DNA from 4 places in the Micromonospora fluostatini genome. Region 2 is predicted to be linked to each of the others. Evidence: riboswitches for the same ligand, from Rfam matches in the RefSeq annotation. Region 2 holds a riboswitch; each other region holds the start of a gene.

Evidence for each region. Region 2 has a riboswitch for cyclic di-AMP ahead of ACQUFX_RS15645 (C39 family peptidase). Riboswitches for the same ligand answer to the same signal wherever they lie in the genome.
Region 1: it holds a riboswitch for cyclic di-AMP, as region 2 does, so the genes downstream of both, ACQUFX_RS01420 (coiled-coil domain-containing protein) here and ACQUFX_RS15645 (C39 family peptidase) in region 2, are expected to answer to the same signal.
Region 3: it holds a riboswitch for cyclic di-AMP, as region 2 does, so the genes downstream of both, ACQUFX_RS23075 (coiled-coil domain-containing protein) here and ACQUFX_RS15645 (C39 family peptidase) in region 2, are expected to answer to the same signal.
Region 4: it holds a riboswitch for cyclic di-AMP, as region 2 does, so the genes downstream of both, ACQUFX_RS25165 (C40 family peptidase) here and ACQUFX_RS15645 (C39 family peptidase) in region 2, are expected to answer to the same signal.

Annotation. Positions count from the first base shown of each region.
Region 1 is NZ_CP191251.1:312,931-320,667, reverse strand. It holds gene ACQUFX_RS01445 (glycoside hydrolase family 3 protein) at 1-1,142, opposite strand, end outside; gene ACQUFX_RS01440 (DUF3145 domain-containing protein) at 1,303-1,794, opposite strand; gene ACQUFX_RS01435 (hypothetical protein) at 2,124-2,453, shown strand; gene ACQUFX_RS01430 (HelD family protein) at 2,821-4,938, shown strand; gene ACQUFX_RS01425 (cation diffusion facilitator family transporter) at 5,238-6,152, shown strand; cyclic di-AMP (ydaO/yuaA leader) riboswitch at 6,307-6,439, shown strand; gene ACQUFX_RS01420 (coiled-coil domain-containing protein) at 6,443-7,564, shown strand; gene ACQUFX_RS01415 (PfkB family carbohydrate kinase) at 7,702-7,737, shown strand, end outside.
Region 2 is NZ_CP191251.1:3,585,662-3,593,398, forward strand. It holds gene ACQUFX_RS15640 (CDP-glycerol glycerophosphotransferase family protein) at 1-568, shown strand, start outside; gene ACQUFX_RS15645 (C39 family peptidase) at 651-1,523, opposite strand; cyclic di-AMP (ydaO/yuaA leader) riboswitch at 1,753-1,896, opposite strand; gene ACQUFX_RS15650 (hypothetical protein) at 2,193-3,059, opposite strand; gene ACQUFX_RS15655 (hypothetical protein) at 3,207-3,335, opposite strand; gene ACQUFX_RS15660 (acyltransferase family protein) at 3,469-4,641, opposite strand; gene ACQUFX_RS15665 (polysaccharide pyruvyl transferase family protein) at 4,934-6,259, shown strand; gene ACQUFX_RS15670 (glycosyltransferase family 2 protein) at 6,354-7,466, shown strand; gene ACQUFX_RS15675 (GNAT family N-acetyltransferase) at 7,463-7,737, shown strand, end outside.
Region 3 is NZ_CP191251.1:5,228,799-5,236,535, forward strand. It holds gene ACQUFX_RS23050 (heavy metal translocating P-type ATPase) at 1-2,220, opposite strand, end outside; gene ACQUFX_RS23055 (hypothetical protein) at 2,232-3,197, opposite strand; gene ACQUFX_RS23060 (heavy-metal-associated domain-containing protein) at 3,309-3,518, opposite strand; gene ACQUFX_RS23065 (metal-sensitive transcriptional regulator) at 3,641-3,943, shown strand; gene ACQUFX_RS23070 (YibE/F family protein) at 4,284-5,642, shown strand; cyclic di-AMP (ydaO/yuaA leader) riboswitch at 5,809-5,939, shown strand; gene ACQUFX_RS23075 (coiled-coil domain-containing protein) at 5,944-6,954, shown strand; gene ACQUFX_RS23080 (carbonic anhydrase) at 7,036-7,665, opposite strand.
Region 4 is NZ_CP191251.1:5,663,467-5,671,203, forward strand. It holds gene ACQUFX_RS25145 (IS1380 family transposase) at 127-1,515, opposite strand; tRNA gene ACQUFX_RS25150 (tRNA-Gly) at 1,835-1,908, opposite strand; gene ACQUFX_RS25155 (pyridoxamine 5'-phosphate oxidase family protein) at 2,025-2,591, opposite strand; gene dcd (dCTP deaminase) at 2,692-3,270, shown strand; gene ACQUFX_RS25165 (C40 family peptidase) at 3,464-4,576, opposite strand; cyclic di-AMP (ydaO/yuaA leader) riboswitch at 4,587-4,727, opposite strand; gene ACQUFX_RS25170 (C40 family peptidase) at 4,949-5,962, opposite strand; gene ACQUFX_RS25175 ((Fe-S)-binding protein) at 6,272-7,737, opposite strand, start outside.

The DNA.
Region 1 (7,737 bases), 3.3 Mb from region 2:
TTCGGCGGCATCAGGATGAGGTCGTTGCCGGCCGTGAGCGCCCGGACCGCGGCCTCCCCCGGCGACCACTTCTGCGCCGGCGCCATGTTCATCCCGTCGGTGATCACCACGCCCTGGAAGCCGAGCTGGCCCCGGAGCACGTCGGTGAGGACCTTGCGGGAGAAGGTGGCGGCGGTGCCCGGGTCCACCGAGCGGACGTCGAGGTGGGCGGACATCACGGCGAGCGCACCGGCGTCGATGCCGGCGGTGAACGGCGGCCAGGCCTCCTTCGCCAGCTTCGCCTTGCTCTGCCCGAGCACCGGCAGCTCCGTGTGCGAGTCGTCGGCGCTGTGCCCGTGGCCCGGGAAGTGCTTGACGGTGGCCCCCACCCCGGCCGACTGCAGCCCCCGCACGGCCGCGCCGACCTGCTTCGCCGCCCGCTGCGGGTCGGCCCCGAAGCTCCGCGAGCCGATCACCGTGCTCCGGCTGACCAGCACGTCGGCGACCGGGGCGAAGTCCAGGTTGATCCCCATCGCGGCCAGCTCGGTGCCGGCGGCCTGCCAGGCGGCCTCGGTCAGCGCCGGGTCGTCGGCGGCCCCGGCGGCCAGCGCGCTGGGCAGCAGGGTCACCCCCTGGGTGACCCGGGTGACCACGCCGTACTCCTGGTCGGTGCCGATGAGGAACGGCGCCGCGCCGGCCGGCAGCTTCCCCGCCGCCGCGCGCAGCCCGTCGGTCAGCTCGCGGACCTGCTTCGGGTTGTCGACGTTGGTGGTGGCCTGGTTGCCGGCGGTGGGGTCGTCGGCGGTGAAGCCGACCAGGATCAGCCCGCCCAGCCGGTACTTGGCGATCATCTCGGCCGGGGTGTCGACGCCGGCCAGCGCGCGGTTGCCGGCCGCCGAGCCGGCGGAGACCGTGGTCGCCGAGTCGCCGTAGGCGTACGCCATCAGCACCTGCCCGACCAGGTCCTCGTCCCCGAGCGTGGCGACCAGGTCCGCGGCCCGGCCGGCCGGGTCGTCGGCGGCGGCGCCCGGGGTGGGGGTCGCCGTCGCCGACGACGAGGTCGGCTCGGGCGTGGGGGCGGCGGGGCGTTCCCGCTCGCCCGCGCAGCCCGTGGCGAGCAGCAACGTCAGGGCGACGAACGCGACCCCGAGGCGGCGGGGCAGGGCGGAGCGGGCGGCGGGCGGCGGGGTGGCGTGGCGCGGGGAGGTCGACACGCCGCCCATCCCAACAGCTCATCCCTTATCGGGGCAAGTCACCCCGGCACCGGGGACGCGGGTGAGCCGCCCGCGCGAGCACGGGTAACGCCCCGCCGCCCCCGGCGACTCAGCCGACCCGGGTGAGCAGGGTCACCGGGGCCCCGTCCCCGGCGTGCCGGTACGGCTCCAGCTCGGCGTCCCAGGCGGTGCCGAGCGCCTTGTCGAGGGCGTGGGCCAGCCCCTCGGGGGCCCGGACGGTCGCCATGATGCTGCGCAGCCGGTCCTCGCCGAGCTGGATGTCCCCGGCGGCGCCGACGGTCGCCCGGAACAGCCCCCGGCCGGGCACGTGCATGAACCGCTCCCCGTCGGCCCCCGGACTCGGCTCCTCGGTCACCTCGAAACGGATCATGGGCCACTGCCGGAGGGCAGCAGCCAGTTCGGCGCCCGTCCCCGGGCGACCGGTCCACCCGCACTCGGCGCGCCGGGCGCCGGGGTCGACGGGCTGGGCTGTCCACTGCAGGTTGACCGGCGCGGCAAGGACGCGCGCGATCGCCCACTCGACGTGCGAGCACACGGCGAGCGGGGTCGAGTGGACGTATACGACGCCACGCGTTGGCACGGTGACCTCCCGGAGAGCGAGGTGCGTCTTCCCCTACGACCTCGCGTCCACCGAATGGTCTGCGAAGACATGATGACTGCTGTGACGGATGGTGCGCCAGGGAATCGGAAAATTCGCGGTCCGGAATAGTCCCACCCGACGGGGTGGTTACGCACGTTTGGGACAGGCCGTGGGGACCGTCCGGGGTCCATGGTCGTGTACAGTTTCCTCGGCGGTTTATGCCGCCGCACATCTTCGGTGGGTCGAGGTCCGGGCTCCTCCCGGGCGTCACCCGCCGTAGCCCCCGGACGACGTCCCGTCCTCCCGTACGTCTCACAAGGAGCACCTCCGTGGCGAGCAACACCTCAAAGACCGCGCGCGCGTCCGTCCGGGCCGGCCAGGCTGGCCAGGGTGGCGCCCTCAGCGTGCTGGGCGAGTTCAAGTACCTCATCCCGCTCAACGGCGGCAAGCACGCCTACGTCCGGAACCTGACCAACGGCAAGACCGCGCACCTGCGTACCGACTCCGAGGCCTTCGTCGAGGAGATCCGCACGCTGGCCACCGCCGGCCACGCCACCAAGATCCGCGCCGAGATCGCCACCCTCGCCGCCGCCCACCCGGGCCACGGCTGGGACGACACCGAGAAGCGTCTCGTCGAGGCCGGCGTCTTCGAGGGCTGAGCCCTCCCCGAGGGCGTCCCCGCCCTCACCCGCGCCACCCGAGTACCGCCCGTCGGCCGCGCCGGCGGGCGGTACTGCCGTGTCGACACACGTCATCGCGCTGCGGTGTGCGCCGGGGCGTCATCGGAGTGCGGTGTGCGGGAACCGATACCTGCGCCGGCGTCGCGTCGGAGAACCGTCATCGCCGGGCCGGGGGCGGCTCACCACGGGAACGACGGGTACCCGGGTCGCCCGAGGTGGGCCGGACCGCTGATCGGCAAGGCCGTGACATGCGCCGGGAGCCCTCCCGTAGTCTCACCCGGTCGCCCGGCACACCGCCGGCGCGCCCACCGCGGCTCCGGCCGCCGTGCCACGGGAGCTTGCTGCGTTGACCGACCACACCAGCCTCGACCGGGAGATCGCCGTCGAGCAGCGGCAGCTTGACCGGGTGTACGCCCGGCTGGCCGAGCTGCGCCGGGCGGCGGCCCGCGCGGAGCGCGACGGGTACCGGCTGGCCCGGGTCGGCACCTTCGGCGCGCTTGTCGAACGGGACGCGATGGTGTTCCACGCCGCGCAGCGCCGGCACCTGCTCGACGCCGAGCACGAGGGGCTGGTCTTCGGCCGGCTGGACCTGCGCGGGGGCCAGACGCTGTACGTCGGGCGGCTCGGGGTCCGCGACGAGAACGCCGAGACGCTGGTGGTGGACTGGCGGGCCCCGGCGGCCGAGCCGTTCTACCGGGCCACCCCGGCGGCTCCGCTGGGCGTGGTCCGCCGGCGGACGATCCAGTCGTCGGACGAGCGGGTCACCCGGATCGAGGACGACCTGCTCGACCCGTCCGCCGCCGGTCCGGAGATGACCGTGGTGGGCGACGGCGCGCTGCTGGCCAGCCTGTCGAAGGCCACCGGGCGCGGGATGCGGGACATCGTCGCCACCATCCAGCGCGAGCAGGACGAGGCGATCCGCTCCCCCGGCTCCGGGGTGACCATCGTGTCCGGCGGTCCCGGCACCGGCAAGACGGCGGTCGCCCTGCACCGGGCCGCGTACCTGCTCTACTCCGACCGCAACCGGTACGCCGGCGGCGGCATCCTGGTGGTCGGCCCCTCCTCGGTCTTCGTCGAGTACGTCGCGTCGGTCCTGCCGTCGCTCGGCGAGGAGAGCGCCACCCTGCGCTCGCTGGGCACGCTCTTCACCGGCCTGACCTCGACCCGGACCGACCCGCCGGACGTGGCGGCGGTGAAGGGGTCGCTGCGGATGCGCCGGGTGCTGGAGCGGGCCGCCCGGGACGCGGTGCCGGACGGCCCGACCGAGCTGCGCCTGCTCTACCGGGGCGAGCTGCTCCGGTTGACCCGGGCGGAGCTGGACGCCATCCGGGAGCGGGCGCTGCCCCGGGGGGCCCGCCGCAACGAGGTGCGCCGGGCCGGGTTCGACGGGATCTTCGCCGCGCTCTGGGCGCAGGCCCGCAAGCTGCGCGTCGGCCGGCTGCCGGAGCAGCGCGCCTTCGAGGACGAGATCGCCGACCGGCCGGAGTTCCGGGAGTTCCTCAAGGCCTGGTGGCCCCGCCTGCACCCGAGGCACGTGCTCGGCTGGCTGGCCCGGCCGGAGCGGCTGCGCGGGTACGCGGGCGGGATCTTCTCCCGTGCGGAGATCCGGCTGCTCGACGCGGCCTGGCGCACCCTGGACACCGAGGGCCTGACCATCGCCGACATCGCCCTGCTGGACGAACTGGACACGCTGCTGGGCAAGCCGGTGCAGCCGGCCCGGCGCAAGCGGGACCCGTACACGCTGGCCGGTGGGGTCCGCGAGCTGAGCACCCACGCCGACCGGCAGCGCGCCGCCCGGGCGGCGGCCCGGCAGCGGCCGGAGGACTACCGGGAGTACGCCCACGTGGTGGTCGACGAGGCACAGGACGTCTCGCCGATGCAGTGGCGGATGATCGGCCGCCGGGGTCGGCTGGCGTCCTGGACGGTGGTCGGCGACCCCGCCCAGACGGCCTGGACGGGTGACCCGGCGGAGCTGTCCCGGGCCCGGGACCAGGCGTTGGGCCGGCGCAGGCAGCACCGGTTCACGTTGACCACCAACTACCGCAACCCGGCGGAGATCTTCGCGGTGGCGGCGGCGGAGATCCGCCGGATCGACCCGGACCTGCCACTGCCCACCGCCGTGCGCTCCACCGGGGTGGAGCCGGTGCGGCGGCTGGTGCCGGCGGCGGACCTGGCGGCGGCGACCGTCGCGGCGGCGGAGGCGCTGCTGGCCGAGGTGCCGGGGACGGTCGGGGTGATCACGCCGGTGCCGCGCCGCGACGAGGTGGCCGGCTGGCTGGGCGAGCGGGGCGGGACCCGGCTCCAGGTGGTGACCAGCCTCCAGGCCAAGGGCATGGAGTACGACGGGGTGGTGCTGGTCGCGCCGGGCGAGATCCGGGCCGATCCGGGCTCCGGCGTCCGCACCCTGTACGTCGCGCTCTCCCGGGCCACCCAGCGCCTGACCACGCTCGACATCACCGGCTGAGCCACCGGCCTCGGCCCGCCTCCCGACCCGCCCGCCGGCAGCGGCCTGCCCGGACCCACCGGCCAGCGGTCCGCCCACCGGCCTGCCGTTCTGCCCGACCCACCCGCCGGCCCGCCGGGTGGTCGGCGGGCTGACCGGCGGTGTCCCGGCGGGCTCGCCCCGCCGTGTCCCGGCGGCCTGATCCCCCGGGTCGACCTGTCACCCACCGGTCAACGGCCGAATACCGACAGTTTACTTGCACACATAGCGATGTGAGCATATGTTGGACCGGGTCCGGACGACAGGCGGAGGGTGTGGACGTGGGCGCAGGGCATGATCACCAGGCCACGGTGGCGAACGCCGCACACCGGCACCGGGGGCGACTCTGGGCCGCGCTGGTCATCCTGGCCGCGTTCACGGTCGTGCAGACCGTGGGCGCCTTCGGCACCGGGTCGCTGGCGCTGCTCTCCGACGCCGGGCACATGTTCACCGACGTCCTGGGCATCGGGCTGGCGCTGGCCGCGATCACCGCCACCCGCCGGGCCACCGCCGACCCGCAGCGCACCTTCGGCCTCTACCGCCTGGAGGTGCTCGCCGCCCTCGCCAACGCGCTGCTGCTCAGCGGGGTCGCGGTCTACGTGCTGATCGAGGCGGTCCGCCGGCTCGGCGAGCCGCCGGAGGTGCTCACCGGCCCGATGCTGGTCGTGGCGCTGCTCGGCCTCCTCGCCAACGTGGTCGCCTTCGGGCTGCTGCGCAAGGGCGCCGAGGAGAGCATCAACCTGCGCGGGGCGTACCTGGAGGTCCTCGCCGACCTGCTCGGCTCGCTCGGCGTGATCGCCGCCGCACTGGTGATCATGGTCACCGGCTGGTGGTGGGCCGACCCGCTGGTGGCGGTCGCCATCGGCGCCTTCATCCTCCCCCGGACCTGGCGGCTGGCCCGCGCCGCGCTGCGGATCCTGGTCCAGGCCGCCCCGGAGCACCTCCAGGTGACCGAGGTGCACGACCGGCTCTCCGCCGTCCCCGGCGTGGCCGAGGTGCACGACCTGCACCTGTGGACCCTCACCTCGGGCATGGAGGTCGCCTCGGCGCACCTGACCACCACCCCCGGCGCCGAGGTCGGCACGGTCCTCGCCGCCGCCCGGACGGCCCTGCGCGAGGACTTCCACATCGAGCACGCCACGTTGCAGATCGAGCCCGGAGCGTCACCGGGGGCCTGCGGGGCGGTCGGCTGGTAATTAGCGCACGCTTAAATCTGGGCGCGTATTGTCCGGTTCATGCCGAGTTAACTGGTGTCCCTCCGGACGTCAGCGGTCACGGTGACTGCAGTAGTCACACCCGCACCGGTAGGCTCGGTTCCGGCCTCCGCCAGGCGGCGCCCACCGGCGCCGGCGGTGGCCGTCGCCTAATCGCCACGGTGGCGAGCCGGGGAACCACGTCCGTGGGGTGCATCCGCGTCAGCGCGGTAGGGATCTTCCGTCCCGAACCCGTCAGCTAACCCGGTCGGCGGCTGACGGAAGGACATGTCTTGGCAGTAGTGGCATCACCGCGACGTATCACCGCCCGGCTGGCGGCCGTGCTCGTCACGGCGCTCGCCGTCGGCGCCGCCATCGCGCCGGTCACGCCGACGTCCGCCGCCACCCGGGCCGGCCTGCTGGCCGCGCCGGACGACGACCCCGAGGGTGGCACCCCGGCCCTGCGCAACCAGCTCGAGGCGGCGAGCAAGGGTTGGCTCGACGCGAAGGCCAAGCTGGAGAAGTCGGCCAAGCGGCAGCAGGACCTCACCGGCCAGCTCAAGACCCTGGAGGCCGACCTGGCGGTCCGCACCGGCAAGGTCGGTGAGATCGCCCAGGTGGCGTACCGCACCGGCCGGCTCGGCGCGGCGAACGCGCTGCTCAACGCGAACTCGCCCGAGGGCTTCCTGGACCGCGCCGCCGCGCTCGACCAGGTCGCCGCCAGCGAGGAGCGGGAGCTGCGCAGGCTGCGCGAGACCCGCGACTCGTCCGCCCGCACCAAGCTCGCCCTCGACGGCGAGGTCCGCGAGCAGCGCAAGCAGGTCGCGACCATGGCCAAGCGCAAGGAGCAGGCCGAACAGGCTCTGGAGGCGTCCATCGCGCGGGATGCCCGCGAGGCGCAGGAGCGCCGCCGGCAGCAGGCGCAGCAACGCAGCAACGCGGGGTCCAGCGGGTCCAGCGGGCCGGGCGGGACGAGCACCAAGACCGCCAAGGCCGCGCCGCGCAACCCCGACGGCTCCTGGCCGCGCGAGTCGTGCAGCGTCAACGACCCGACCCCGGCCAACGGCTGCATCACCCCCCGCACGCTGCACGCGCTCAACCAGGCCAAGGCGGCCGGCTTCACCCGGTACGTCTCCTGCTACCGGCCGGGTGGCTCCGGTGAGCACCCCAAGGGCCGGGCCTGCGACTTCGCGGCGCAGAAGAACGGCTTCGGCGGCGACGCCACCGGCGGGGACCGGACGTACGGCAACAACCTGGCGGCGTACTACGTCAGGAACGCCGACCGGCTCGCCGTGCTGTACGTGATCTGGTACCGGCAGATCTGGCTGCCGAGCAGCGGTTGGAAGTCGTACAGCGGGGCGAACGGGGACCCGTCCAGCGACCACACCAACCACGTGCACCTGTCGGTCTACTGACCCGTACGCCGACCGCCCGGTGTCCCGCCGTCACGGGGGACACCGGGCGTTTTCGTCCGCGCCGGACCGTGCCCGTGACGCCGTACCGGGGGTTATCAGGTGAGCGACCCGGCGTGGAGGACGAAAAGGTGGTCACGATGGACGGGCACGTGATGGTCTTCGCCCCGACCCCG
Region 2 (7,737 bases):
GCTGGCCCGGGGGGCCACGGTGATCCTGCGCGCCCACCCGTACACCACGCAGAACCCGGCGTCGGCCCGGCACCTGGCCCGGCTGACCGAACTGCTCGCCGCCGACCGGGCCCGGACCGGCCGGCAGCACGTCTACGGCGCGGCGGCGAGCCGGGAGCTGACCCTGACCGAGTGCGTGAACCGCTCCGACGCGCTGGTCTCCGACGTCTCCGGGGTCATCTCCGACTACCTCTACTCCGGCAAGCCGTACGCGGTGACGGACATGGTGGGCGAGGGCGACCGGTTCGTCGAGCGGTTCCCGCTGGCCGGCTCGGGCTACGTGCTGCGGCGGGACATGGCCAACGTCGACGAGGTGCTGACCCGGCTGCTGGAGACCGATCCGGCCGCGTCGGCCCGGTGGGCCACCCGGGCCCGCTACCTCGGTGACTTCCCCGCCGAGACGTACGCCGAGGTCTTCCTGACCGCCGCCCGGCGGCACCTGGAGCCGGGCTGGGCCCCGCCGGGTCCGCGCAGCTCGGCCGCGCCGGCGCTGCCGGACGCCGCCGCGCCGCTGACCCCCACCATCTGACGGGCGCGCCGCACCCCCACCGACGCCGACGGGCGCCGGCCCCCGAGTCGGGAGCCGGCGCCCGTGGTGCGTCGCGGGTGGGTCAGGCGGAGTACCCGCGGGTGGCGATCCAGTCGGCCAGCGCGTCGACGGTGAGCCAGTACGAGGCGGTCGCCGGGTTCGCCGAGTCGGCGATCTTCACGGACTTGCCGCCGTCCCGGTAGCCGACCACGGCGACGTAGTGCCCACCCGGGAACGAGTGCCAGCCGCCGGAGAGGTCGGTGGTGCTGCCGGCGACGTTCACCACCGGGCTGCGGTCGTCGGCCACGGCGGCGACCACATCGGCCCGCAGCCGCTCGGTCTGGGCGGCGGTGGCGGCACCCCCGGAGATCATCCGGGTCCGGTACGGCTCACCCTTGACGAGCTGGTTGAGCACCCGGGTGGTGTCGGCGGCCGAGTTGGTGCCGAACTGGGTGGTGCCGAGCCGCCCGGCCAGGTCGTCCTGGCTGCGGGAGATGCCCATGGCGGTCAGCGCGTTACGGACCGCCGCCGGCCCGCAGTAGTAGTAGGTGATCTGCGCCTGGTACTCGTGGTCGAGGACCTTCGAGGCGGGCGCCTTCGGCGCCGCCGAGCGGGTCAGGTCCGGGTCCGGCGCGGCGCTGCTGGCGGCGGCGCTCGGCGAGGCCGCCCGCGACTTGGTCGCCGACGGGGAGGTGGCGGTCGGGGCCGGGGTGGTCAGCGACGGCGCCGAGGTCTGCGGGGCGCTCAGCTCGGCGCGGGCGGGCAGCTCACCGGCGTGCGGCGCCTGCTCGGCCACGGCGGCCGGGCGGACCCGGGCACGGTCAGGGGTGTCACCGACGGTGGCCAGGACGCCGACGCCCGAGGCCACCACGAGGGTCGCGGCCGAGGCGGCGACGACCTGGTACGGACGGTCCGCGGCGAGCCGTCGGAGCTGCCGCTTGAGATGCTGCTTCACGTGTTTCCTCCACGGTGCCGGTGGCGACCGCACCGGCGCGGCGGAGCCGAGGGGCACGCCGACGACGCGGGTCGGGGCCCGCGGACGGTGGGATCGCTGGGGGATGGCGCCCGATCTGCTCGGGCGGGGGCGGTTGCCGGAATCAGCTCGTCGCGAGCGCGACGGGCGACGGCACCGCGGCGCCGTGGGGGTTCAGCTCAGGGGATTGGTCGTGGCGCACAGGCTGTGGCTCTCCTTCCGATACCGCCTACCGGGTTAGCTGACGGATTCGGGCGGGAAGAAATCGCCCTACCGCGAGCCGTGGGCCCGCGGATTCACCCCACACGTGCACTGGGTCCCCGGTTCGTCGTCGACGATTGAGCGGGTCGGCACGGCGTCGCCTCTTGCGATCGTGAACCGCACCGGACGCAGCGACACTACTGGCCGTCCACCGCCCCGCCAAACCGCCCTCACCTGCTCAAACATCGAACACCGGGCGCCTCGGCGACTCAGTTGCGCACTGACGCGACTCAATGGGACGAGCAGTTGTCAGGGAATCACCGGTCGACAACCGGACACCCGGTGCGCATCCCACGGGAATTGACGGCCCTCCTCACCCCGCCTGCGCCGGCTGCCCGAATCCGCCAGCCTGTGACCGGCGTCACCGAAGTCGTCCCGACGGGGCCCGGCTCAGCCGACCCGGGCCGGCCGGAACCGGGCCGCCAGCACGGTACGCCGGGCCTGCGCCGAGGTCGCCGCCGCCGGTGCGACGGCCGGGCTGAGCCGCTGCGCCGCCGCGTACGCCTCGACGGCGAGCACCCGGGCCGCCTCGGCGGACAGGTCGGCGTCCCGCCACGCCGCCCGCTCCCGCACGACCGCCTGGCGGTACCGGGCCAGCTTGGCGTCGCGGACCGCGCGGGCCAGCAGCACCTCCTGCTCGACCGGGTGCCGCCGGGGGTCCCAGCCGCCCCGCCCGGCGAAGACGTCGCGGAGTTGTGGCACGGTGAGGTCGCCCCGCCAGTGCGCCATCACGGCCGCCCGGTGCAGGTACCGCTTCCGGGCGGCACGCTCGGCCGGCGTGTACGGCGGCCGCAGGGCGGGCAGGGCCCCCGCCCCGGCGAACCGCCGGGCGATCCGGTCGGCCTCGTCGCGCTCCCGCCACGCCCGGTCCAGGTGCTCCTGCGCGGCCAGCCAGGAGGCGCGTCGTCGCCGGGCGTTACGGGCCGCACCGGCCGCCGCCACCGCCACCTCCCCGGCGTACCGGCGCAGGTCGGCCGCCGCCTCGGCGGCGGCCGCCGCGATCTGCTCGGCGGTGGCGGCGGGCCCGGCGACGTCAGCGGACTCGGTGGTCCCGGCCGACCGGGCGGTCGGCGCGGCCCGGTCCGGGGCCGCCCCGTCCGCGTCGACGGCCCCGCCGAGCGCCGGTTCACGCCGCCGGTCACGGTCGGACCGGACGACCAGCGCGGTGAGCACGCCGAGGGTCAGCAGGAGCAGCCCGGTCCAGATGGCGGCGGCCCGGGGCACCCCGATCACGAACTGGTGGAGGAGCGTCGCCATGGTCGTACCTCGCGGGAAGCGGAAGCCTACGGTGGTCCGCACCGGCGGGCCCGGCGCGGCCGGCCAGCCGCGATCGGACGTGCGGTGGATGAGGTGCGGGGTGGACGCCGGGTGACCCCACGACGCCGGTACGGCTGCCGCGCGCCGTCAGACCGGCGGCCCCCGGGAGCCGGCGACCTCCGACGCGACCGGGCCGGCCGCAGGAGCGAGGAACCGGTCGTCCCCGGCGGTCAGCACGACCCACCACAGTGGACCGGTCGGGGCGACGGGAGGCACGACTGACAACCTACCGGCGCCGGCACCGGAAGCCCATGGCCGTCCGGGCGTGTCTACCGACCACCCGTCCACCCCGAGCCGGCCCCGGGCCCCCGACGCTGTCGAGCTGACGTACTCGACGACCCAGCGGGGGTCAACGGTGCCGGACGTAGCCCTGGGCGTGCTCGTCGGACGCCGGCTCGACAGAACCGGAGGCGGGGTCGGAAGCGGGGTCGGGGCGGGGGGACCTGGACCGGCGCGGGCCGAGCAGGCGCATCATCGGGGTCTCCAGCCAGCGGTGCATCAGCGCGGCCAGGCCCAGGTTGACCAGGAGGAAGGCGACCACGGCGACCGGTCCCCACCAGCCGGGCAGGCCGACGCCGTAGTGCCCGGTCAGCCGGAGCACGGTGACCATGACGAAGACGTGCACCAGGTAGAAGGCGAAGGAGACCTCGCCGAGCCAGACCAGCGGCCGGGAGCGCCACGGGGACCAGCGTCCCCGGATGTCGGCGTCCGCCGCCGCCGCGATGACCAGGATGTACGCCACCGACAGCACGCCGGCCCAGAGTTCGGCGCGGATGACCTCACCGGCGGCGATCCAGATGGCGACGAAGAGGATGCTGGCCAGGCCCAGGTTGGGGCCGCGCCACCTGCCCCGCCGCATCAGCTCCGCGGCGGCGACCCCCATCCAGAACTCCAGCGACCGGGTCAGCGGGAAGACCTGGGTGAACCACCAGCGGCTCTCCTCGGGCACCAAAAGCTGCGCCGGCCAGAGCGCCACGATGAGCAGCGGTACGGCGACGACGACGAGCCAGAGCATCCAGGGGCGGGCCCGCCGGATCAGGGGCAGCGCGAACGGCAGGCAGAAGTAGAAGAACAGCTCGCAGGAGAGCGACCAGCTCACCGTGTTGACGCTGTAGAAGTGGCCGGGGGTCGGGTCCCAGGCCTGGAGCAGGAACAGGTTGGTCACCGCGGCCCGGAGGTTGACCGGGTCGGTGAACCAGAGCCCGACCAGCAGCACCACCGCCCACATCAGGATGTGGTTGGGGTAGATCTTCGCGGCCCGCCGCCGCCAGAAGGCCCGCTTGGAGTCCTCGGGACGGGCCGACCAGACCAGGACGAAGCCACTGAGGATGAAGAAGAACTGCACGCCGGAGAGGCCGAGGGTGAAGACCTTCGAGAGGACGGCCTGCTGGTCGGGTTCCGCGACGACCCGCATGGTGGCCGCGTGGAAGCCGTAGACGAGCAGGGCGGCAATCCACCGCAATCCGGTCAGTGAGGGCAGTCGGGACAAGACCGGCGACGGTCCGGCGGTTACGCTGGTCATGCCCCGACACCGTCCGCGACCAGGATCACCAGCACTACGTCTCCTCCTCCGCGGGCGCGTCGTCGACCGGTTCCGGGGCCGCCCGCCGGGCACCCTACCCGCAACCGGTCGGCGGCTCCCACCGCGCGAGGTGGGGGGCGCGACGGCGACGGGCGTGCGAACCAGGGGTGACCAATGGCCTAATATCCCGGTTCTTGCGATGTTGCGGGACAAGGACGGGGGTCCGCCGCGTCGCCGACGGCGCCGGCCAGCGCCTCCGGGCGCGCAGGATCGACGAGAGGGAACAGCAGCGATGCACCAGCGGATTCTGCTCCGGGCCAAGAAGGGCCCCTTTGACATCTACACCCCGGAGGAGACGTTCGAGCGGAACTGGATCGGCGACAATTCAGGCAACCTGGTCTTCAGCCACTCGGCGCACAAGATCCTGCGGACCGCGAACGCGGAGATCACCTCCACCGGGTTCCGGTCGGACGCCCGGGACGCCGACATGATCAACGAGAAGTACGACGTCTTCGTCGTCCCGCTCGCCAACGCCTTCCGGCGCAGCTTCGCCCACCGGCTGGTCAGCATGACCCGGCTGATCCGCCGGCTGAAGATCCCGGTGGTGGTCTTCGGCGTCGGCACGCAGACCAACCTCAAGGGCGACCGGGAGTACCTGCGCCAGATCGACGAGCCGGTGAAGGACTTCGTCAGCGCCGTGCTCGACCGCTCGCACAGCATCGGGGTACGCGGTGAGATCACCGAGAGCTACCTCAAGACGCTGGGCTTCTCCGCCGTGGACGTGATCGGCTGCCCGTCGATGTTCCTGCACGGCGACACGTTGCGGGTGGAGAAGAAGAAGCCGTACCTGGGCACCGAGGACCGGATCGCGCTCACCGTCTCGCCGTACGTCAAGTCGATGGCGAAGGTGATCACCGCGCACCACCGGAAGTACCCGAACCTCTGCTACATCCCGCAGGACGTCAAGACCCTCGGCGTCCTGCTCTACGGCGACGCCCCCGAGGACCGGGGCAAGAAGAGCACCATCCCGATCCACACCTCGCACCCGCTGTTCACCGAGGACAAGATCCGGATGTTCGTCGACCCGTGGACGTGGATGGACCACCTGAAGGGGTTCGACTTCAACTTCGGCACCCGGATCCACGGCACCATCACCGCGCTGGTCTCGGGCACCCCGGGCTACCTGTTCGCCCACGACTCCCGCACCCTCGAACTCGCCCGCTACTTCGACATCCCCTACCGGGAGATGACCGACGTCTCGGGTGAGGTGGACGCCGCCCAGCTCTACGAGGAGGCGGACTACACCGCGCTGAACAACGGGCACAAGGCCCGGTACGAGACGATGCTGTCCTTCCTCAACCGCCACGACCTGGGCAACTCGTTCGCCGACGGGGACTGCGCGGCCCGCTTCGACCAGCAGGTCCGCGACACCGTGTACCCGCCGGGGGTGGGGCCGCAGGCCACCGCGCCGACCGAGCAGCTCGTCTCCCGGATCGACTGGCTGCGGGAGCAGAACCAGCAGCTCCGCGAGAAGCTGGACGCGCAGACGTCCCAGCAGCTGCGCACCCGGGTACGGCGGGCCGTGGGCAGCCGGGTGAAGCAGATCCTCAACCGGTAGTTCACCTACGGGCGGTGGGCTGTTCAGGAAGCGCCCGCCGCCCGTACACGCCAGGTTCTGTGCCCGGCCACCCGCGCCGTCGATGGTGTCGGGCGTGGTCACTGAGTCGACGCGAACCCCACTGCTGAGCTTCGTCGTCCCCGTGTACGGCGTCGAGGCGTACCTGTACCAGTGCCTGGAGTCGATCCTCGGCGGGCTCACCGTCGACGAGTCCGACGCGATCGAACTGGTGGCGGTCGACGACGCCTCGCCGGACCGCTGCGGCGAGATGCTCCAGTCGTACGCGGCCGGGCGCCCGAACGTCCGGGTGGTCCGGTTGACCCGCAACGTGGGGTTGGGGCTGGCCCGCAACGCCGGGCTGGAGCAGGCGCGCGGCCGGTACGTCTGGTTCGTCGACAGCGACGACTGGCTGCCCCCCGGCGCGGTGACCACGGTGCTGGCGCGGCTGCGCCGCGACGAGCCGGACGTGCTGCTCCTGGACCACCTGCGGGTGCACGAGAACGGCCGGCTGGAGGTCGACGCCAGCAGCCACCTGCTGCGCGGGGTGCCCGACCCGGTGACCCTGGACGAGCGGCCCGAACTGCTGCGGGTGCAGCACACCGCCTGGAACAAGGTGGTCCGCCGCGACTTCCTCGACGAGCTGGACCTGCGCTTCCACCCCGGCTGGTACGAGGACATCCCGTTCAGCCACCCGCTGCTGATCGGCGCGGAGCGGATCTCGGTGCTGGACCAGGTCTGCTACCGGTACCGGCAGGGCCGGCTCGGCGCGATCACCTCCACCCGCAGCGGCCGGCACTTCGACGCCTTCGCCCAGTACGAGCGGCTCTTCGAGTGGGTGGACAAGCGCCATCCCGACCCGGAGCTGCGCGCCACGCTGTTCACCCTGATGATCAGCCACTACCTGGTGGTGGTGGGCAACGACGACCGGCTCCACCCGCACCTGCGCCGGGCCTTCTTCCGGCGGGTGGCCGAGCACTACCGCCGGTTCCTGCCGCCCGAGGGGTACCCGCAGCCGGACGGGGTGCCCGGCCTCAAGCACCGGCTGGTCGGCCGCGACAGCTACCTGGCGTACGTGGCGTTGCGCCGGGCCCACCGGATGGCCGGCCGGCTGCGCGGCCAGCGGGCCGCGCCGGCGCCGGCCGAGGCCGACCCGGCGGCCGGCCGGGAGGCGGCCGAGCAGTCCACGGCGCTGGCGGGACAGGGATGACCGCTGCGCCGTACCCGACCGACGGGCTGACCACGGCCGACGCGCCACCGCCGACCGACGGGCTGCGCCCGGCCACCGGCGACGACCTGGTCACCATGCTGCGCTGGCGGAACCACCCGCAGGTCCGCGCGGTCAGCAACACCCGGCACGAGATCGCCCCGGCCGAGCACGCCGCCTGGTGGGCGGGGGTCCGCACCGACCCGGACCGGCGGGTGCTGATCCACCGGTACGCCGACCGGGACGCCGGGGTGGTCACCTTCAGCGGGGTGAC
Region 3 (7,737 bases), 1.6 Mb from region 2:
GTTGGCGACCACGAAGACCGACGAGAACGCCATCGCGGCTCCGGCGATCATCGGGTTCAGCAGGCCGGCGGCGGCCAGCGGCAGGGCCGCGACGTTGTAGGCGAAGGCCCAGAACAGGTTCCCCTTGATGATCCGCAGGGTCCGCCGGGCCAGCCGGATCGCGTCCGGGGCGGCGGCCAGGTCGCCCCGGACCAGGGTCAGGTCGCTGGCCTCGATCGCCACGTCGGTGCCGGTGCCCATGGCCAGCCCCAGGTCGGCCCGGGCCAGCGCGGCGGCGTCGTTGACGCCGTCCCCGACCATCGCCACCACCCGGCCCTCGCCCTGCAGGCGTTCGACCACGTCGACCTTGTCGGCCGGCAGCACCTCGGCGATCACCTCGTCGATGCCGACCTCGGCCGCGACCGCGCGGGCCACGGTGGCGTTGTCCCCGGTGAGCAGGACCGGCGTCAGGCCGAGCGCCCGCAGCCGCGCCACGGCGGCCCGGCTGGTGGGGCGCACCGCGTCGGCCACCGCCAGGACGCCCCGGGCCCGCCCGTCCCAGGCGGCCAGCACCGCCGTCCGCCCGTCGGCCTCCGCGCCGGTCGCCGCCCGCGCCACCTCCTCGGGTACGTCGACGTCCCGGTCCCGCAGCAGCCGGGGCCGGCCGACCAGCACGGCCCGACCGTCGATGGTCCCGGTCACGCCGAGGCCCTCGACGTTGGCGAAGCCGGTGACCGCCGGCAGCGGGCCGGCCCCGGTCGCGGCGGCGGCGATCGCGCGGGCGATCGGGTGCTCGGAGGCGGCCTCCAGGGCACCGGCCAGCCGGAGCAGCTCGGCGGCGTCCTGGCCGGCGGCGGGCAGCACGTCGACCAGGGTCATCGTGCCGGTGGTGACGGTGCCGGTCTTGTCCAGCACCACCGTGTCGACCTGCCGGGTCGACTCCAGCACCTCCGGCCCCTTGATCAGGATGCCGAGCTGGGCGCCCCGGCCGGTGCCGACCAGCAGGGCGGTCGGGGTGGCCAGGCCGAGCGCGCACGGGCAGGCGATGATCAGCACTGCCACCGCGGCGGTGAAGGCCGCCGCCGGCCCGGCACCGGCACCGAGCCACCAGCCGAGGGTGCCGGCGGCGAGCGCGATCACGATCGGTACGAAGACCCCGGAGATCCGGTCGGCGAGCCGCTGCACGGCGGCCTTGCCGCTCTGGGCCTGCTCGACCAGGCGGGCCATCTGGGCGAGCTGGGTGTCGGCGCCGATCCGGGTGGCGGTGACCACCAGCCGGCCGCCCGCGTTGACGGTGGCCCCGACCACCGGGTCGCCCGGCCCGACCTCCACCGGCACCGACTCGCCGGTGAGCAGGCTCGCGTCCACGGCGGAGGTGCCCTCGTCGACCACCCCGTCGGTGGCGATCTTCTCGCCGGGGCGGACCACGAACCGGTCCCCGACGGCGAGCTGGTCGACGGGTACCCGGGTCTCCACCCCGTCCCGCAGCACCGCGACGTCCCGGGCGCCCAGCTCCAGCAGGGCGCGCAGGGCCGCCCCGGCGTTCCGCTTCGCCCGGGCCTCGAAGTACCGCCCGGCGAGGATGAAGGCGGTGACCCCGGCCGCCGCCTCCAGGTAGATGTTGCCGGCCCCGTCGGTCCGGCTGATGGCCAGGCTGAACGGGTGGGTCATCCCCGGTTCCCCGGCGGTGCCCAGGAAGAGCGCCCAGAGCGACCAGCCGAACGCGGCCAGGGTGCCGAGCGAGACCAGGGTGTCCATGGTCGCCGCGCCGTGCCGCAGGTTGATCCAGGCGGCCCGGTGGAACGGCAGCCCGCCGTAGACCACCACCGGGGCGGCCAGGGTCAGCGACAGCCACTGCCAGTAGGTGAACTGCCAGGCCGGGACCATCGCCAGCAGGATCACCGGGACGCTGAGCGCCACCGAGACCCACAACCGGGTACGCAGCGCGCGGAACTCGTCCACCGGCTCGGCGGACTCCGGCGCGTCGGCCGGGGCGGGCGGGGGCGGGAGCGCGGCGGTGTAGCCGGTCTTCTCCACGGTGGCGATCAGGTCGGCCGGGCTGACCCCGTCGGGGTAGTCGACCGTGGCCTTCTCGGTGGCGTAGTTGACCGAGGCGGTCACCCCGTCCATCCGGTTCAGCTTCTTCTCGATCCGGGCGGCACAGGAGGCACAGGTCATCCCACCGATGGCCAGTTCGATCCGGTTCGGTGCGCTCTGCCGGGGCTGGTTGGTGGTCGTCATCGCCGCTCCTGTCAATTGTGCCCGTGACCAGGGGCGCCGTGCCCAGCCTCGGGGCTGGCCGGGCCGGTCGCGGTCGGGCCGCCGGTCGTCGGGCCGGCGGTCGGGGCACCGGCGACGACGGTGAACTCCGCCGTGCGGACCACGCCGCCGTGCCGGAAGTCGAGATGGAGCCGGTACGTCCCCGCCGACGGGACCTCGGCGTGGAAGCTGACCGTGGGGCCGGGGGTGGTCCGGCCGTCGCCGGGCGAGCCGTCCGGGTGCACGTGCAGGAACGCCAGGTCGCCCTGGCGCAGCACCACCAGGTGACCGTACGCCCCCAGGTAGGGCTCCAGGTCGTCGACGGGCGCCCCGCCCCGCGCGACGGTCAGCGTCAGCCCGGAGGCACGGCCGGGGTGCAGGTCCCCGTCGAGCGTGACGGTGTACCCGTCGACCGTGGTGGTGCGGGCCGGCGCCGGCAGTGGCCGGGGCTCGACCGCCCCGGGGACGGTCACGTCGACCCCGAGGGTCAGCGGGTCGGCCCCGGTGGGGACGAAGTCGGCGAAGACCCGCCAGGTGCCGGGGCCGGCCAGCGGGGTGGCGGTCCGCCAGGTGCCGTCCGCCGACATCTCCGGGTGCACGTGCCGGAAGCCGGAGAGGTCCCGCCGGACCACGATCAGGTGCATCGGCTTCTCGTGCGTGACGTCGTACCCGGTGACCGGACGCCCGTCGGGCCCGGTGATCCGGAACGCGAAGTCACCGGCCGGAGCCTCGACGGGGGTGAGCGTGTAGCCCCGGTCGGAGACCAGCATCCCGGCCGGCAGCGACGCCGGGGCCGGGCCGGCGCTGGTCTCGGGGCGGGTGCCGTGGTCGGCGTCGGTGCGGTGACCGCTCTCGGTGACCGGGCGGACCGGGTCGACCACCTGGCCGACCCCGTAGGCCGCACCGAACACCGTCACGACGGCGAGGGCGAACCCGGTCAGCTTCGTCGCCGTGTTCATGGGCTGTCCTTCCTCGTGCTGCCCGGATGGAGCGGGCACCCGGTCCCGACCGTGGGGGCGGTGGCGTCGCGGCGGCCCCCGAGGGGCGCGACGGTCGCGCCCTGCGCCCCGTCAGGCGTCGACGACCTCGTAGCCGGCCTCGTCGACGGCCGCGCGGACCGCCGCCGGATCGACGGGACGCTCACTGGTGACCGTGACCCGGCCGGTGGCCAGGTCGACCTGGACGTCGCTGACCCCGTCGACCGCGCCGACCTCGGTGCTGACCGCCTGTACGCAGTGTCCGCAGGTCATACCCTGCACCTGGTAGCTGGTGGTGACCATGCCCGTACTCCTCTCCACCCGCACCCCGTTACCCTCCGGAGCGCATCCTACTCATACCCGGTAGGGGTATCTGACGCCTGGAACCTAACATACCCGCTGGGGGTAGGGGTAACCTGGGGGCCATGACCGTTCCGACGCCCGCGCCCAGCCGTGGGTACACCGCCAGCAAGGACCAGCTCCTCGCCCGGCTACGCCGTGTCGAGGGCCAGGTCCGGGGCATCGAGAAGATGGTGGACGAGGACCGCTACTGCATCGACGTGCTGACCCAGATCTCCGCCATCCAGGCCGCGCTGGACAAGGTCGCCCTCGGGCTGCTCGACGGGCACGCGCGACACTGCATGCACGAGGGCATCGCCGAGGGCCGCACCGACGAGATGGCCACCGAGATGATGGCCGCCGTCGGCCGACTGATGAAGCGCGGCTGAGCCGCCCCACCCCAGCAGCACACGCCGCGAAAGGCGTGCATCTCATCGCGCGCGTCACCGTGCGCGACTCCACCAGCCCGAGAGCCAGGGGACGGCAGGCGACGGCGCGGGAACGGCCGCACCGGCGGGGCCGGACGGCCGGGACTGACGGCTACCGCCTGCGCGGGGCAGGTCGGGTGGCTACCATCTCCGCGACGGACCTCCGGGTGCCGCGCCCGCCACCGACCACCTCCGGTGACCGCCCGGCGCCCGACAGTGCCGGCCCCGGCGAGTCCACGGGCGGGGTGAACCAATCGGCGCATGGACACGTATTCCGCCGTGGATCGTTTGGAGAGTCGCAATGGGCGCCGACCACACCCGTCCCGCCCCGTCCGCCCCACCACAGGTGCGACGGGTCCTCGTCGCGACGGTCGTCCCCCTCTTCGTCGCCACGCTGATCGCCGCCCTGGTGCTCTGGCCGGACCGGACGCCGCAGGCCGACGATGGCGGGGACGTGCCCCGGTACCACGGCACGGTGACCCGGGTGGTGACCGAGCCGTGCCTGCCCACCGAGCCCGGCCCGGAGGGCACCCCGGCGGGGCCGGAGGGGCCGTGCGGCACCGTCACCGTCCGGGTGGAGCAGGGTCCGGACTCCGGGCAGCAGGTCGAGGTACCGATCCCGGACGGCCCCGGCGCGCCCCGCGTCCAGGTGGACGACGAGGTCGTCCTGGTGGAGCTGATCGACCCGGCCGATCCGGAGTCGAGCAGCTACAACATCGCCGAGCACCAGCGTGGCAAGCCCCTGCTCTGGCTGGTCGTGCTCTTCGCCGCCGCGATCGTGGCGTTCGGCAGGTGGCGCGGGCTCGCCGCGCTCGGCGGGCTGGCGGCCAGCTTCGCGATCCTGATCACCTTCGTCGTACCCGGCATCAGCGCCGGCCAGCCGCCACTGCTGGTGGCGGTGGTCGGGGCCGCGCTGATCATGTTCATCGTGCTGTACCTCACCCACGGGATCAGCGCCCAGACCTCGGTGGCCGTGCTCGGCACCCTGGGCAGCCTGGTGCTCACCGGCCTGCTCGGGGCGGCGGCGACGGCGGCCACCCACCTCACCGGGTTCGGCGACGAGAACGCCACCACCCTGTCGATGTTCCAGACCGACGTCGACCTGCACGGGCTGCTGCTGGCCGGGATCGTCATCGGTTCCCTCGGCGTCCTCGACGACGTCACGGTCACCCAGGCCGCCACGGTCACCGAGCTGGCCCACGCCAACCCGAACCTGACCCGCAGACAGCTCTACCGGGCCGGCACCCGGGTCGGTCGGGCGCACATCGCGTCCGTCGTCAACACCATCGTGCTCGCGTACGCGGGCGCGTCGCTGCCGCTGCTGCTCCTGCTGGTCGCCGACTCCCGGCCGGCCGGCCAGGTGCTGACCAGCGAGTTCCTCGCCCAGGAGATCGTCCGCAGCGTGGTCGCCACGCTCGGGCTGGTCGCCGCCGTACCGCTGACCACCGGTCTCGCCGCGGTGGTCACCGCCGCCGGCCGCCGCGCCGCCGCCGGGGCCGGAGCCGGCGCCCCGCCCGCCGACGGCTCCGGCTCGGCCCGTCCGCCGGCCCCACGGCACGACGCGCTCGAGGCCCTGAGCGCGCCCCGGGCCGCCAACCAGTCCCCCGACGCCCCCGCGAGGTGGCCTGACCGAGAAAGGAACACCGACCCCGCATGGTGACACTCCTCAGCGTGACCGCCACGGCTTCGCACCATGAGAAGCGCGTCACTGGTTACGCCCCGCCATGGCGAAATCACGCATTAAGTCGGCTTCCGGACGTAGATCCCAGGGGCGACTCTCGGGTAACCTCGCTGCCGGTCACCGCCGAAGGCGCGCAGCGGCGCCAGCGGTGCCGCCGCCCAATCGCCACTGCGCGAGCCGGGGAACCAGGTACCTGGGGTGAATCCGCGTCAGCGGTAGGGGCTACTTCCGTCCCGAACCCGTCAGCTAACCCGGTCGGCGGCCGACGGAAGGGAAGACTGTGACGGCACCCCTGCGCCGCTGGTTGGCCCCGGCGGCGGCGGTGATCACCGCGTTCGCCATCTTCGCCGGACCCGTGCCGGCGGTGGCCGAGCCCTCCCGGCCCTCGGGGCACGAGGACGGCGACTCGAAACTGCTCAACGAGGTCATCGAGACGACCAACCGGGGCTACGTTCAGGCCAAGGCCAAGCTGGAGAAGTCCAAGAAGCGGCAGCTCCAGCTCGACCTGGAGGTCCGCCGGGCGCAGACCGAGCTGGACGAGCTGGCCCCGCAGGTCGGGCAGATCGCGGCCCAGTCGTACCGCAGCGGTCGGATCGGCGCGATGGCCATGCTGCTGGACAGCGGCCAGCCCGACTCGTTCGTCAAGCGGGCCCAGGCCCTCGACGAGCTGAACATGGTCAACGCCCGGAAGCTGGCCGAGGTGCAGGCGGTCAAGGACAAGGCGGCCCAGGCCAAGCTGGAGCTCGACGCCGAGGTCGGTGAGCAGCAGAAGCAGACCGCCATCATGGCCAAGCAGAAGCGGGAGGCGGAGAAGTCGCTCGCCCTCGTCGGTGGGCAGGGCCTGACCGGCGGCCTGGTGGCGGCCGAGTCGCCGGTGGCACGGATGGGCCCGGGGCGGGACTCGGACGGCAACTGGCGACCGATGAGCTGCACCGAGAACGACCCGACCACGTCCGGCTGCATCACGCCCCGCACCCTCCACATGTACAAGGAGGTGAAGCGGGCCGGCTTCGACCGCTTCGTCGGCTGCTACCGGCCGGGCGGGCCGTGGGAGCACCCGAAGGGCCGGGCCTGCGACTGGTCGTTGCAGAACCGGGGGTTCGCCCCGTGGCACAACAACGACACCCGGATGTACGGCAACAACCTGACCGCGTTCCTGGTCCGCAACGCCGACCGGCTCGGCGTGTACTACGTCATCTGGAACCGGCAGATCTGGTTCCCGGCGAACGGCTGGAGTTCCTACAGCGGGCCGTCGAACCACACGGACCACGTGCACGTCTCGCTGCTGTAGCCGCACCGACCACCGGACCGGGCCGCCCCCCACACCTGCGGGGCGGCCCGGTCCGTCGTGTGCGGTCGGGTCGGGACGGGGTCAGAGGCTGCGGGGCACCGAGGCCACCGTGCGCACCCGACCGGCGTTGAGCTGGTACGACATCCCCACCACCGCGCACCGTCCGGCCGCGATCTCGGCGGCCAGCACGGCGGAGTTGCCCACCAGCTCGTTGACGGTCTGGGCGATGTGGACGTCGATGATCCCCTCCGGGTCACCGATGCCCTGGGCGGCGGCGTGCCGCAGGCTGGGCAGGACGGCGTCGACCACCGCCCCGAGGTGTCCGGCCGGCCGCAGGCCCCCGGCGGCCACCGCCCCGGCCGCCGCCACCGCCCCGCAGGAGTCGTGCCCCAGGACCACCACCAGGGGGGTCTGCAGCACCGTCACCGCGTACTCCACACTGCCGAGCACCTCCGGGCCGGTGGTGTGCCCGGCGGTCCGGACGACGAAGAGGTCCCCCAGGCCACGGTCAAAGATGATCTCGGCGGCGAGGCGGGAGTCGGAGCAGCCCACGATCACCGCGAAGGGGTGCTGCTCCCCGGCGACCGCCGCCCGGTGACCGGCGTCCTGGTTGGGGTGGCGGGGGGAGCCGGAGACGAACCGCTCGTTGCCCGCCTGCAACTCGGCGATGGCCTCGGCGGGCGTCTCCGGAGGGCGGGTCGGCGCCGGCACCCCGGCGGCGGTGGAGTCGGACGCCGACCGGGACCCGGTCGCGGCAGAAGGGCTCACGGTGCACCTCACCCT
Region 4 (7,737 bases), 2.1 Mb from region 2:
TGATTCGGCAGGGTGTGTGGGAGCCGCCGATTACGTGATCGGCTTGCTCCGGTTGGGTGGTTCGGGGCGGGTAGCGGGGGTTGTGGCCTGTGGTCGGGCCGCCTGGTTCCGGCTGGTGGGTCGTGGTCAGCCGGGTGCCGGCCCGACGGCGGTGTAGAGGTTGTCGAGCGCTGCTTGCCAGGGCCAGTGCTCGGGTAGGTGCACGATGATGGTGCGGGCCCGGTGGGCGAGGCGGGCGGCGACGTTGATGATCCGGGTGCGGATGGTGGCCGGGCGGGCGGTCGCCCAGGCGCCGGCGGCGAGGTGTCCGGCGGCGCGGGTGAGGTTGTGGGCGATGCCGGCGCAGGTCAGCCAGGTGTCGTTCGCGCTGAACCGGCCCGAGGGCAGGTGCGCGAGGGGTCCGGCGATCAGGTCGGCGTTGACCTGCTCGATGATCGCGTGTTGGCGGTGCTGGGCTTCGGCCTGCACGAGCGTGTAGGGGCTGTCGGTGAACACCGCGTGATACCGGTAGGTGGGCAGCAGTTCTTCCTGGCCCGGGGCCTGGGCGGGGTCGTCGCGGCGGACGCGGCGCACGATCAGCCGGGCGGTGATCTGGTGGCGGGTGCCGGCGAACGCGGTGTACTCGGTCTCGGCGATCTGCGCGTCGGAGATCCACCTTCCGGCGTCGTCGTCCCAGACGGCCTGCGGATACTTGATGTCGATCCACTGGGCGTCCGTGATGCTCTCGCAGGCGGTGCGGATCTTCGCGTCGATCCGGGTGGTGAGTGAGAACCGCACCTTGCGGCGGCGGCAGGCGGCGATGACGGTCTTGGCGTAGAACGCCGAGTCGGCGCGCACCACGATCTCCCCCGTTGCGCCGCACGAGCGGGCCGTGGTGATCGCCTCGGCGATCATGCTGGCCGCACCGCGGGCCGAGCCGGCGTTACCGGCGCGCAGTCGGGTGGCGGCGATCACCGGCACCGACAACGGCGTGGACAACGTCGCCACCACAGGGTTGTAGCCGCGCAGCCAGACGTTGTAGCCGCCGACCTTGGCGTGGCCGAACCCGATGCCCTGCTTGCGCTTGCCGAACACCCGCCGCAGCATCGAATCGATGTCCACAAAACACAGCGTGTCGGCGCCGGCCAGCAGTGGTGCCCGCCGAGCCAGGCCGATCAACGTGTCTCGGGCGGCGGCCTGCAACTGCCGCACATGCCCATGGGTGAACGTGCGCAGGAACGAGCCGAGTGTCGAGGGCGCGTACACGCTGGTGAACAGCGACCGCATGCCGCCGTGCCGGGTCACGTCGAGGTCGTCGATGCTGTCCGCACCGGCGAGCATCCCCGCGATGATCGTGGCGACCTTCCCGGCCGGGTTCGCGCCCTTGTCCGTCGGCAGGCTCAACCGGTCGGTGACCGCGTCATGCAGACCGGCCCGCTCGGCCAGCCGCATCACCGGCACCAGCCCGGCACACGACACCAGATTCGGATCATCAAACGTCGCGCGCACCACCGGCGCGTCATGGCGTAATCTCACCTGCGAGGTGCCCTTTCGAGCCGAACGATAGAAGCGTGAGAACTCCTATCCTTCCAGCTCAAGGGGCACCTTCTGTCTACGGGGTCTCGCCAACCCAGCCTTCATCGGTGGATCGAGGCTCAGGCGCCGCACCGGGCGGTACTCGCCGACCAGAAGCAGGCCACGAAGGCAACCGAAGGCAAGGACAAGGCGTAAGACGTGCCGGCCGACCGGAACGAGGCCAATGGTGTGCAGGGCCAACGGCACGTCACGTGATCTTTGAACTTGGGAAATCGAAGGCCCTGACCGGGGCTCGCGTCCCGGTCAGGGCCTTCGTGCGTGGAGCGGGTGACGGGAATCGAACCCGCACTGTCAGCTTGGGAAGCTGATGTTCTGCCATTGAACTACACCCGCAGGCGGCACCACTGTACCTGAGTCTGCGCCCACCCGCACCAGACCCCCCGCCCGACCCGCCGCACCGCCCGTCGCCGACCCCGCCCCTCACGGGGCCGGCGACGGGTGCCTGGTGGTCAGGCCGCCACGGTGCACTGCGGGTCGTGCTCGCGGTTCGGCGGCCACGGGTCGGACACGGCGGTGTCGTCGGCCCGGGTGCGCGAGCCGCCCTCGCCGCGCGGGTCCAGCCACACCTGCACGGTCGGCCGGCGGGGTGCCTCGCCGGGGACGTCCAGCCCGAAGTCGCGCCGGGTGAGCATGGCGACGTCGACGCTGAACTCGAAGAGCCGCCAGTCGACCGCCGGTGCCGCCCGCCCGATCTCGGCCAGCCGGGCGACCCGGGCCCGGTCGGTCACCGGCCGGGCGTGCCCGGCCACGTACGCCTCGTCGTCGCTGTCCTCCGGTGGGAAGGAGTGCAGCGCGTACCGCCCGTCGCGTTCGAGGTCGCGCCGCTTCGGCGAGTCGATGACGAAGCAGAACAGCCCCTCGTCGGTGATCACCGGGGAGACCGGGTGCACCCGGGGCCCACCGTCGGCGCGGACCGTGGCCAGGTAGCCGAAGCCCGGCCCGTACTGCTGCATGAGGAGGCGGATGCCGTCGGCGAGGCGGGGCTCGTCAGCGGCGAAATCGGACCAGGAAGCCATGCCCCGCATTCTATCGAACACGTGTACGACAAGCGACCCAACACGCTGGTCACCGGTACCGGATAACGGGCCCGCACCGCTCGCTCGATAGGGTGACCCGATGCTGCTCTCCGACCGTGACCTCCTGATCGAGATCAAGGCGGGCACGCTCGCGTTGGAGCCGTTCGAGCCCGCCCTGGTGCAGCCGTCCAGCATCGACGTACGCCTGGACCGGCTCTTCCGGGTCTTCAACAACCACCTGTACACGCACATCGACCCGTCGGTGCAGCAGGACGACCTGACCTCCCCGGTCGAGGTGCCGGAGGGCGAGCCGTACGTGCTGCACCCGGGCGAGTTCGTGCTCGCCTCGACGCTTGAGGTGATCTCCCTCGGCGAGCAGCTCGCCGGCCGGCTGGAGGGCAAGAGTTCGCTGGGCCGGCTCGGCCTGCTGACCCACTCGACCGCCGGCTTCATCGACCCGGGCTTCTCCGGCCACGTCACGCTGGAGCTGTCGAACGTGGCGAACCTGCCGATCACCCTCTGGCCGGGGATGAAGATCGGCCAGCTCTGCATCTTCCGGCTCTCCTCGCCCTCGGAGCACCCGTACGGCTCGGCCGTCTACGGCTCCCGGTACCAGGGTCAGCGCGGGCCGACGCCCAGCCGGTCCTGGCAGCAGTGGCGGACCTGGCCCACCCGCTGACGAGCAGCACAACGTCGTACCGCGGAAGGGCGGCCACCGGGGCGGAAACCCGGCGCCGCCCCCGCGGGACCGGCGGGGGCGGCGCTGACGGTCCCGTCGGAGAACGGGACCACGGGTCCGCCGGTGCGCGGGTGGACGGCGGCCCCCGACCGGACCGCCGAGCCCACCGCCGCCGGCGGCAGGAGGTCGCGTGCTAGCCGGGGCGACCGAAGCTGTGGATCGGGCTGTCGCCGAGGCGCTTCATCTTCACCGGCACCCCGGCGCGGGCGGCGTGCACCACCCAGCCGCCGCCCACGTACATGCCGACGTGGTGCAGGTCGCGGTAGTAGAAGACGAGGTCACCGGGGCGCAGCTCGGAACGGCTCACCGAGGGGGTCACCTTGCGCTGCCGGGCCGCGTTGTGCGGAAGCCGGACGCCGGCCGTCGCCCAGGCGGCGAGCATCAGCCCGGAGCAGTCGTACGCGTGCGGGCCCTCGGCGCCCCAGACGTACGGCTTGCCGATCTGGGCGCAGGCGAACCGGACCGCCTCGCCGGCCGCGCCACCGGGGTACGAGACCGGGCAGGGCGCCGGGCGCAGCGGACCGCCGGCACCCTTGCCGTACGCCCGCAGCCGCAGCTTCTGGAGCCGGTCGATCTCGGCGTCGATCTGCCGGCGGCTGGCGGCCAGGCCCTTCTCGGTCCGGTCGAGGAGGCCGACCAGCCGGTCCAGCGGGGCCTTGCGGGCGGCCAGTTCGTCGCGCAGTTCCCGGGCCGCCCGGACGTCCTCGTGCTGCCGGTGGGCGACCCGGTCGATCAGCTCGATCCGGCTGATCAGCTCCCCCGGGGTACGGCCGGCCAGCATGGCGTTGACCGCCGAGACGCTCTCGCCCTTGTAGGCCCGCACCGCGAGTCGGCTGACCCGCAGCATGGCCTCGTCGACCTGGCGCTGCAACGGCTCGATGCGGGCGGCCAGGGCGGCGACCTCGCGCCGCCGGGCGGCGAGGTCCTGCCGGACGGCGTTGTGCCGTTCGATGATCGGTTCGAGCCGGTTCCAGTCCTGGTCGATCCGGCGCTCGATCTCGGCGACCGACGGCTCGGCGTGGGCCGCACCGGGCAGGCCGACCAGGAGGCCGGCGGCCACGGCCAGCGCGACGAGACCGGCGGCCCCTCGCGAAGCGGTGCCGCCACGAGGCGCGGTGCGGCCGTGGGACGGAGCGACGTGCCGGAGTGCGGTGGTGCGGCGGGACGAGCGTGGGCGCGGCGCAGCCGGCACCGGGTCGGCGGGTGCCGACCGGGTGGACGGTGGCCGCGGGGCATGGTGTGCCACCGGGCTCGGTACTCCTTCTCCGGAACCGCCTACCGGGTTAGCTGACGGGTTCGGGCGGAAGGGGACGCCCTACCGCAGTGGACTGCGGATTCACCCCGGCGTACCTGGGTCCCCGGCTCGCCCTGGGTGGGCGACTCGGCGGCGTCGGCCGTTACCGCCCGGGTTGGGCGGACCTGCTGCCGGCCGACGGTTCATCAGCGTAGAGAGGCACCTGTCGATCCGCAACGGAGTGACCCGTGACACTCCGTCTCACGTTCGCTCACTCGCCTGAGATGAGGCGAGTCCTGTTCGGATTCCACCGGGGACCCGGGCGACACGACGACCGAGGCCCCCGGCGGTGCCGGGGGCCTCGGTGCGGGGGTACCGGAGGGGTCAGCCGGGTCGACGGAACCCGGCGACCGGCATGTGGTTGATGCTGGACACGTTGACCGGTTTTCCGGCCCGGGGCGCGTGCACCATCAGGTCGTTGCCGATGTACAGGCCGACATGGGACAGGTCGCTGAAGAAGAAGACCAGGTCACCGGGGCGGGCCTCGCTGCGCGGGATCGCCCGGCCCTGGTTCCACTGGGCACCGGTGAAGTGGGTCAGGCTGATCCCGGCGGCCCGGTACGCGTACTGGGTCAGGCCGGAGCAGTCGAAGGAGTTCGGCCCGGTGGCCCCGAACACGTACGGCTTGCCGACCTGGGCACAGGCCGTCCGGATGGCGATCCGGGCCGCCTCGGTGACCACCCCGTTGACGGTGGGGCAGTTCGTGGCCTTCACGACGGTCTTCGGCATGGCCGCCTGGAGCCGCTTGATCTCGGCCTCGATGCTCTTGCGCTTCTCGGCGAGTTCCTTCTGCTGCTTGCTCTGCGTGGTGACGAGCGTGTCGAACTTTTCCTTCTCGGTGTTGTACTTGGCCTGGACGGCCAGCACGCCCTCGATCTGGCGGCGCTGCTCGGAGGCGACCCGGTCGAGCATGGTGAGCTGCTCGCCGAGCTGGCCGGGGCGGCTGTTCACCAGCACCGCGCCCAGCTCGTAGGAGGGGCCGATGATGTAGTACCGGGAAGCCAGCTCACTGATCCGGTTGAGCGCCAGCTCACTCTCCAACTGCAGGGGCTGGATCTTCTTCTCCAGCTCCGCCGACTTGCGGCGGTTGACCCTCAGTTCGGAGCGGACCTTGTTGTACTGCTCGATGGTCGGTTCGAGCTTCCGCCACTCCTTGTCGATCTTGGCTTCGATCTCGTCGACCGTGGGCTCCGCGTGGGCCGGGACGGCGAACACCCCGACGCCGACGAGCACCGCCGCGCAGAGTGTGAGCAGACGGGTCAACGCCCGGCGCGCGCCACGGGTGCGGGCGGGCAGTTCCGGGACACGACGATGAGGGGGCAGGCTCGCCACCGGCACCGACTCCTTTGCCGACGACCGCCGGGCGCCTCGCGAGGAGGGGAGGGCGAGACAGAGGATCCACAAACGGCCGGTGCCCAACATTAGGGAAAGCAAGCGGCCTCGGCAAGGCGAGGTTTTTCACCATTACCGGTCCGCTGTCGCTTGCGTACCAACGGTATTCGAATTCTGTGGAGCGACGCACATCGATAGGGAGAATTCGGTCGAGCCGGCCGCCCCGCCGATCCGGTCCCGGACCCGCGACGGCGGTGGCGCCCCGCGCGGGGTGCCACCGCCGTCGTCCGTCCCGGCGGTTCTCCGGGTACGCGCTCAGCCCGCGACGGGCTCGTTCTCCCGGCCCGTGGCCGGCTGCTCGGGCTTGACCGAACGGAGCAGGACGCTGGCCACGTCGACCACCTCGACCTGCTCGCCGGCCCCCTTGCCGTTCACGCCGTCGGTGAGCATCGTCGAGCAGAACGGGCAGCCGACGGCGACCGTCTTCGCCCCGGTGGACATGGCCTCCTCGACCCGGTCCACGTTGATCCGCTTGCCGATCCGCTCCTCCATCCACATCCGGGCACCACCGGCGCCGCAGCAGAACGAGCGCTCGCTGTTGCGCGGCATCTCGATCAGCCCACCGTCGCCGGTGCCGGCCGCGCCGCCGCCGATGGCGCTGCCCAGCACCTCGCGGGGCGGGGCGAAGACCCGGTTGTGCCGGCCCAGGTAGCACGGGTCGTGGTACGTGACGCCGCCGTCGACCGGCTGGACCGGGGTCAGCTTGCCGGTGGCGACCAGGTGCGCCAGGAGCTGGGTGTGGTGCACCACCTCGAACTCACCACCGAGCTGGCCGTACTCGTTGCCCAGGGTGTTGAAGCAGTGCGGGCAGGTGGCGACGATCTTGCGCTTGGCCTTCTCCCGACCCTCGAACGCCTCGTTCAGGGTCTCCACGTTCTGCTGGGCCAGCATCTGGAAGACGAACTCGTTGCCGATCCGGCGGGCCGGGTCGCCCGAGCAGGTCTCCCCCTCGCCGAGGATGGCGAAGGAGACGCCGGCCTCGTTCAGCAGGGTGGCGACCGCCCGGGTGGTCTTCTTGGCCCGGTCCTCGAACGCGCCGGCACAACCGACCCAGAACAGGTACTCGAAGTCCTCGACCTCACCGACCCGGGGCACCTCGAAGTCCAGGCCCTTGGTCCAGTCCTCCCGGGTGTTCTGCGGGGCGCCCCACGGGTTGCCCTTGTTCTCCAGGTTGCGCAGCATCACGCCGGCCTCCGAGGGGAAGCTCGACTCGATCAGCACCTGGTATCGGCGCATGTCGACGATGTGGTCGACGTGCTCGATGTCGACCGGGCACTGCTCGACGCAGGCCCCGCAGGTGGTGCAGGACCAGAGCACGTCCGGGTCGATCACGCCACCGGCCTCGGCGTCACCGATCAGCGGCTTCTCCGCCTCGGCCAGCGCCAGCACGTCGACGTGCGCGAGCTGGGCGGCGGTGGCCTTCTCCTCGCCGGTCAGGTCCTTGCCACCGCCGGCCAGCAGGTACGGCGCCTTGGCGTACGCGTGGTCGCGCAGGCTCAGGATCAGCAGCTTCGGCGACAGCGGCTTGCCGGTGTTCCAGGCGGGGCACTGCGACTGGCAGCGACCGCACTCGGTGCAGGTGCTGAAGTCGAGCAGGCCCTTCCAGGTGAACTGCTCGACCTGGGCGACCCCGAACTGGTCCTTCTCGGGGTCCGCCTCCTCGAAGTCGAGCGGCTTGCCCTCGCTCGTCATCGGGCGCAGCGCGCCGAGGCCGGAGCCGG